2 regions of the Allobosea sp. NPDC003192 genome follow, and region 2 is predicted to be linked to the other one. Evidence: predicted binding sites of a transcription regulator. Region 2 holds the regulator's gene; the other holds the start of a gene.
The links. The regulator PhoB, encoded in region 2, activates phosphate uptake and scavenging genes when phosphate is short. The targets are predictions, from matches to a motif close to TGTCATNNANCTGTCAT.
Positions count from the first base shown of each region.

Region 1: ugpB (sn-glycerol-3-phosphate ABC transporter substrate-binding protein UgpB) is a predicted target of PhoB. The motif match lies at 1,334-1,350, and genes of this name have one in related genera.

Region 1 covers NZ_JBNNPK010000003.1:153,934-157,137, reverse strand. The annotation lists gene ACQKLX_RS05915 (PfkB family carbohydrate kinase) at 1-45, opposite strand, end outside; gene ACQKLX_RS05910 (fumarylacetoacetate hydrolase family protein) at 42-1,220, opposite strand; gene ugpB (sn-glycerol-3-phosphate ABC transporter substrate-binding protein UgpB) at 1,424-2,743, shown strand; gene ugpA (sn-glycerol-3-phosphate ABC transporter permease UgpA) at 2,875-3,204, shown strand, end outside.
Region 2 covers NZ_JBNNPK010000015.1:148,744-151,947, reverse strand. The annotation lists gene ACQKLX_RS20160 (GcrA family cell cycle regulator) at 489-1,040, shown strand; gene ACQKLX_RS20155 (YnfA family protein) at 1,120-1,440, shown strand; gene phoB (phosphate regulon transcriptional regulator PhoB) at 1,450-2,148, opposite strand; gene phoU (phosphate signaling complex protein PhoU) at 2,176-2,898, opposite strand; gene pstB (phosphate ABC transporter ATP-binding protein PstB) at 2,938-3,204, opposite strand, start outside.

The DNA of each region.
Region 1 (3,204 bases), on a different contig from region 2:
ATCGACGAGCGCCTCGCCATAGACGAGGACGCCCTTGCCTGTCACAGCAGCCCGCGCTTGGCGAGGTTGCGCATCAGATGCGAGGCGCCGAAGCGCCAGGGCTCGCATTCGTCGGTGCGGCGCATACGGTTGACCAGCGCTCCGAGTTCGGGCGCCGAGATGGTGACGATGTCGCCGTATTTGTGGGTGAAGCCGCCGCCTGGCGCGTCGCGATCCTTGATCGGCGCGAACATGGTGCCGAGATAGAGCACCGCCCCGTCGGGATACTGGTGGTGCGGACCGATCATCTGCGCGGCGAGATCGGCCGGGTCGCGGCTGATCCTGGCGATCGAGGACGAGCCTTCGAGCGTGAAGCCGTCCTCACCTGCGACGGTCAGGCTCACCGTCGTCTTGCGAACATGGTCGAGCGAGAAATCGCCGTCGAAGAAGCGGATGAACGGGCCGATCGCGGCGGCGGCATTGTTGTCCTTGGCCTTGCCGAGCAGCAGCGCCGAGCGCCCCTCGACATCGCGCAGATTGACGTCGTTGCCGAGGCTGGCGCCGACGATGCGTCCGTCCGAGGCGACGACCAGCACGATCTCCGGCTCGGGATTGTTCCAGCTCGAGGCCGGGTGCAGGCCGGCATCGGCGCCGGTGCCGACCGCCGACATCGGCGGCGCCTTGGTGAAAATCTCGGCGTCCGGCCCGATGCCGACCTCGAGATACTGGCTCCAGCTGTTCTGGGCGATCAGCACCTCCTTCAGCTTCATCGCTTCGGGCGAGCCCGGCTTCAGCTTGGAAAGGTCGTCGCCGATGAGCTTGCCGATCTCGGTACGGATCGCGGCAGCCGCCGCCGGGTTGCCGCGCGCCTTCTCCTCGATGACGCGCTCCAGCATCGAGACGGCAAAGGTGACTCCGGCTGCCTTGACCGCCTGCAGGTCGACCGGGGCGAGCAGCCAGGGCTTGCCGTCATTGCGGCTGGCGGCCGAGCTGTTGGCGAGGAGGTCGGCAAGCGAACCCAGATTCTCGCCATTCGCGGCGCGCAACGCTGCCGCCGGATCGGCGGTCTCGCAGAGGTCGCGCATCGTCGGGAAGGTCGCGGTGACGTCGATCACCGTATCGCCCTGCAGCTTGACCACTGACGGCCCGGCAAGGTCCGGCCGCCAGACGCGCCCGGCCAGCGCGGCGCGGTCGGCATCGGCCGGCAGGGTGTTGGCGGGCGTGAGCGAGAGCGAGGGCATGGCTGATCCGGGCTGTGTGCAGTGTACAAGATGGTCGCGAAGAACAGCCGCTTCTGCGGGAAATCGCAAGTGCGCCGATGCGCGTCCACAGCGGGACGGAAATGTCATCGTTTTGTCATTGAACTGTCGCCCCGGCTTCATGCTAGCTTGCGCACCAACGACAAGAACGCCCGCGCATACCGGGGGCTTAGAGGGAGCTGATCATGACCTTCAAATTGAAGACCCTGACCGCCGTCGGCGCGTTTGCGCTGGCCGCCGCTTCGCCGGCTCTGGCGCAGACTGAAATCCAGTGGTGGCACGCCATGACCGGCGCCAACAACGACGTCGTCGTCAAACTGGCCGAGGAGTTCAACGCCTCGCAGAAGGACTACAAGGTCGTCGTCGCCTATAAGGGGTCCTATCCCGACACGCTGAACGCCGGTATCGCCGCCTTCCGCGCCGGCAATGCCCCGCACATCATGCAGGTCTTCGAGGTCGGCACCGCGACCATGATGTCGGCCAAGGGTGCGATCAAGCCGGTCGCCGACGTGATGAAGGATGCCGGCGAGAAGTTCGACCCGAAGAGCTATCTGCCGGCGATCACCGGCTACTATTCGACGACGAAGGGCGAGATGCTGTCCTTCCCGTTCAACTCGTCCTCGATGGTGATGTGGTACAACAAGGACGCGCTGAAGAAGGCCGGCCTGCCGGAAGCGCCGCCGAAGACCTGGCCGGACGTGTTCGAAGCCGCCAAGAAGCTGAAGGCAGCCGGCTGGGACAAGTGCGGCTTCTCGACCGCCTGGACCACCTGGGCGAACATCGAGCAGCTTGGCGCCTGGCATAACGTGCCCGTCGGCACCAAGGCCAACGGCTTCGACGGCTTCGATACCGAGTTCCGCATCAACAGCGATCTCTTCGTCAAGCACCTGACCAACCTCGCCAACCTGCAGAAGGAGGGCGTGTTCTCCTATTCCGGCCGCACCAACACCGGCGAGGGCCGCTTCACCTCGGGCGAATGCCCGCTGTTCCTGACCTCCTCGGCCTTCTTCGGCAACGTCAAGGCCAACGCCAAGTTCGACTGGTCGAACGCGCCGATGCCGTATTATCCGGATGTCGCCGGCGCACCGCAGAACTCGATCATCGGTGGCGCCTCGCTCTGGGTCATGGGCGGCAAGAAGGCCGACGAGTACAAGGGCGTCGCCAAGTTCTTCACCTTCCTCTCCGACGTCGACCGGCAGGTGAAGCTGCACACCGAGTCCGGCTATCTGCCGATCACCAAGGCGGCCTATGAGAAGGTCAAGGCCTCGGGCTTCTACAAGCAGAACCCCTATCTCGAGACGCCGCTGCTCGAGCTCAACAACAAGGAGCCGACCGACAACTCCCGCGGCGTCCGCTTCGGCGGCCTGGTCCAGATCCGCGACATCTGGTCGGAGGAGATCGAGGCGGCCCTGAACGGCCAGAAGACGCCGAAGGCGGCGCTCGACGCGGCCAATGACCGTGGCAACCAGGCGCTGCGCCAGTTCGAGCGCACCGCGGCCCGCTGATCGACCACCATGTGCATGTCATCCCGGACGTAGCGAAGCGGAGATCCGGGATCCATTCCTGAACCGTTCCGGAATGGATCCCGGGTCTCCCTTCGGTCGCCCGGGACGACCAGCGCGAACCAGGTTGCCGGATGCAGAAATACGCTCACTTCAAGGGGCTGACGATCCCGCTGCTGCTGCTCCTGCCGCAGCTCACGATCACGGTCGTCTTCTTCTACTGGCCAGCGAGCCAGGCGGTCTGGCAGAGCTTCCTGCTGCAGGACGCTTTCGGCATCTCGACCGAGTTCGTCTGGTTCGAGAACTATCGCGACCTGTTCGCCAAGCCCGAATATTACAAGGCGCTGATCAACACCGGCATCTTCTCGGTCTTCGTCGCGCTGCTATCGCTCTCGCTGGCGCTGCTCTTCGCGGTCATGGCGGATCGGGCCATCCGCGGCGCCGAGATCTACAAGACCCTGCTG
Region 2 (3,204 bases):
CCCGATCGCTCAAAAACATAAGCGCCGCCCTAGGGGGCGGCTGCGTCGCGGCGACTATGCAAAACCGGCCCGGCCCTGTCAATTCCGGCTGACTTGGGCCCGTCCCAACCGTTTGTTCCGCAAGCCGTTGGGATAAAACGATCTCCATTCTAAAAGTGAGAGACGGATTCACCGATCAGGGTGTGCCACCCTGATCGGATCCGGCTCTCGCGGCAGCGTTGCCGATTGGACTCACTGTTCCGCCGTCTGCGGTGATTGGCTGGGGAAAAGCCGAATTACGATTCGGCGACTCTTGTGGCCGAGTCAGGCCATCTTGTATGGTCCTCTTCGTCAGATACGACATCTCGTGCGGCGTCTCCAGTATCGTCAGTCCCGGGCGTAACGGCTTCCGTTTTGCGGCGGACGCTGCCGGTATCGGATTCCGCCATGATCTCTCCCTATGCCTCGCCGGCACGCTGGCGGGGCATGACGAAGACAGGTGCAACTCCATGACCGAAGCCGGAGCCTGGACCGACGAACGCGTCGAACTGCTCAAGAAGCTCTGGAATGACGGCCTGAGCGCGAGCCAGATCGCGGCGGAACTCGGCAATGTCACGCGCAACGCCGTCATCGGGAAGGTTCATCGGCTCGGCCTGTCCGGCCGGGCCAAGAGCCCGGGCTCGGCGACGCCGCGTCCGCGCAAGCCTGCCGCCCGTCCGCCGAGCCATCCGGCTGGCCATCAGAGCGGCGGCGCCGGGCTGACCCGCGGCAATACCGCCCTCGCCCCACAGTTCTCGCCCGAGATCGAAGCGGAGGCGCAGGTCGAGCGCGCGCCGGCGCCGTCCGAAGACGTGGTGGTGCCGTTTTCCGAGCGGGTCACGATCATGGACCTGCGCGAATACATGTGCCGCTGGCCGATGGGCGATCCGACTTCGCCGGAATTCCGCTTTTGCGGCGGCCGCAGCGCGACCGGCCTGCCCTATTGCGCCTATCACGCCCGCATCGCCTACCAGCCGGCAGCGGATCGCCGCCGCGACCGCAGCAAGGTCGCCCGCGCCTGACGACAGGCACTCGCGAAACGTTTACGGAAGCCGGCCTGTGGGCCGGCTTTTTCATGACCAGGGCTGGCAGGAGGACGTGATGGCTACGATCGCGATCTATCTCGGCGCGGCCTTGGCCGAGATCGCCGGCTGCTTTGCCTTCTGGGCCTGGCTGAAGCTCGACAAGCCGGTCTGGTGGCTGCTGCCAGGCCTCGTCTTTCTCGCAACCTTCGCCTGGCTGCTGACGCTGGTCGACAGCCCCGCCGCCGGGCGCGCCTTCGCCGCCTATGGCGGCGTCTACATCGTGGCGTCTCTGGCCTGGATGGCGCTGGTCGAGAAGGTCGCGCCCGACCGTTACGACCTGGCCGGCGCGGCGCTCTGCCTTGCCGGCGCGGCTGTCGTCATCGCCGCACCGCGCTGACGAACGCGATCAACCCCGCGCAAACGTCTCGTCGAAGGCGTAGCCGGCGCCGCGCACCGTACGCAGCGGATCCTTGGCGTTGGCCGGGGTGATCGCCTTGCGCAGGCGCCCGACATGGACGTCGACGGTGCGCTCGTCGATATAGACGTCGCGGCCCCAGACGGCGTCGAGCAGCTGCGCCCGCGAATAGACCCGGCCCGGCGCCTGCATCAGGAATTCGAGCAGGCGGAACTCGGTCGGGCCGAGATGCAGTTCGGCACCAGCCCGGCGGACGCGCCGCGTCGTGCGGTCGAGCTCGAGATCGCCGGCCGCGAGCAGGCCGGCGACATGGCCGGGCTTGGCGCGGCGCAGCAGCGCCTGGATGCGGGCGATCAGCTCGGGCAGCGAGAACGGCTTGACGACATAATCATCAGCGCCGGTAGCGAGGCCGCGCACGCGCTCGGTCTCCTCGCCGCGGGCAGTCAGCATGATGATCGGCACGCGCTCGGTGTCGCGGCGGGTGCGCAGGCGCCGGCAGAGCTCGATGCCGGAGAGGCCGGGCAGCATCCAGTCGAGCAGGACGAGGTCCGGCGTATGGTCGCGCAGATGCAGTTCGGCGTCGTCGCCGCGCGCCACGCTGTCGACCTCGAAGCCCTCGGCCTCGAGATTGTAGCGCAGGAGCAGGGTGAGCGGCTCCTCGTCCTCGACGATCAGGATGCGTGCGGGCATGTCAGGGTCCGTTCAAGCCCCGCCGGTTCAGCCATTGGCCGCCGGCAGGTCGACGAGGATGTTGGTGGTGTCGAGCTTCGGCCGGCTCTCGTCGATCGACTGGCCGGTAACGAGATAGTGGATGGTCTCGGCGATGTTGGTGGTGTGGTCGCCGATGCGCTCGACGTTCTTGGCGCAGAACAGGAGATGCGTGCAGAAGGTGATGTTGCGCGGGTCCTCCATCATGTAGGTGAGGAGCTCGCGGAACAGCGAGGTATAGAGCGCGTCGATCTCATCGTCGCGGCGCCAGACCTCCATCGCCTTCTGCTCGTTGCTCGCAGCGTAGGCGTCGAGCACGTCCTTGAGCTGGGCCTGGACCAGGCGGCTCATATGCTCGAGCCCGACCACGGCGCGATGTGGCGGCGAGAACTGGCCAGAGATCGCGACGGCGCGCTTGGCGATGTTCTTGGCGAGATCGCCGACGCGCTCGATATCGGCCGCGATGCGGATCGCCGAGATCAGCTCGCGTAGGTCGTTGGCGAGCGGCTGGCGCCGGGCAATGGTCAGCACCGCCTTCTCCTCGACATCGCGCTGGAGATTGTCGAGGCGCTGGTCGGCGCTGATGATCTTCTGGGCGAGCGCGGTGTCGCGGCGCACCAGCGCGACCGTCGAGTCGCCGAGCATGCGCTCGGACATGCCGCCCATCTCGGCGAGGCTGCGGCGCAGGCCCTCGAGATCGGCATCATAGGAGCGGACGATATGGTCGGACATCGGGGCGTATCCTTCGGGGCTGCCGACGATTTCAGGATGTCAGCCGAAACGGCCGGTGACGTAGTCCTGCGTCTGCTTCTTGTGCGGGTTCATGAAGATGGTGTTGGTGGCGTCGAATTCGATCACCTCACCGAGATACATGAAGGCGGTGTACTGCGAGATGCGCGCCGCCTGCTGCATGTTGTGGGTGACGATGACGATGGTGAAGTCGCTCTTCAGCTGCTCGAGCAGGTCCTCGATCTTGCCGGTCGAGATCGGGTCGAGCGCCGAGGTCGGCTCGTCGAACAGGATGACCTCGGGCTTCTG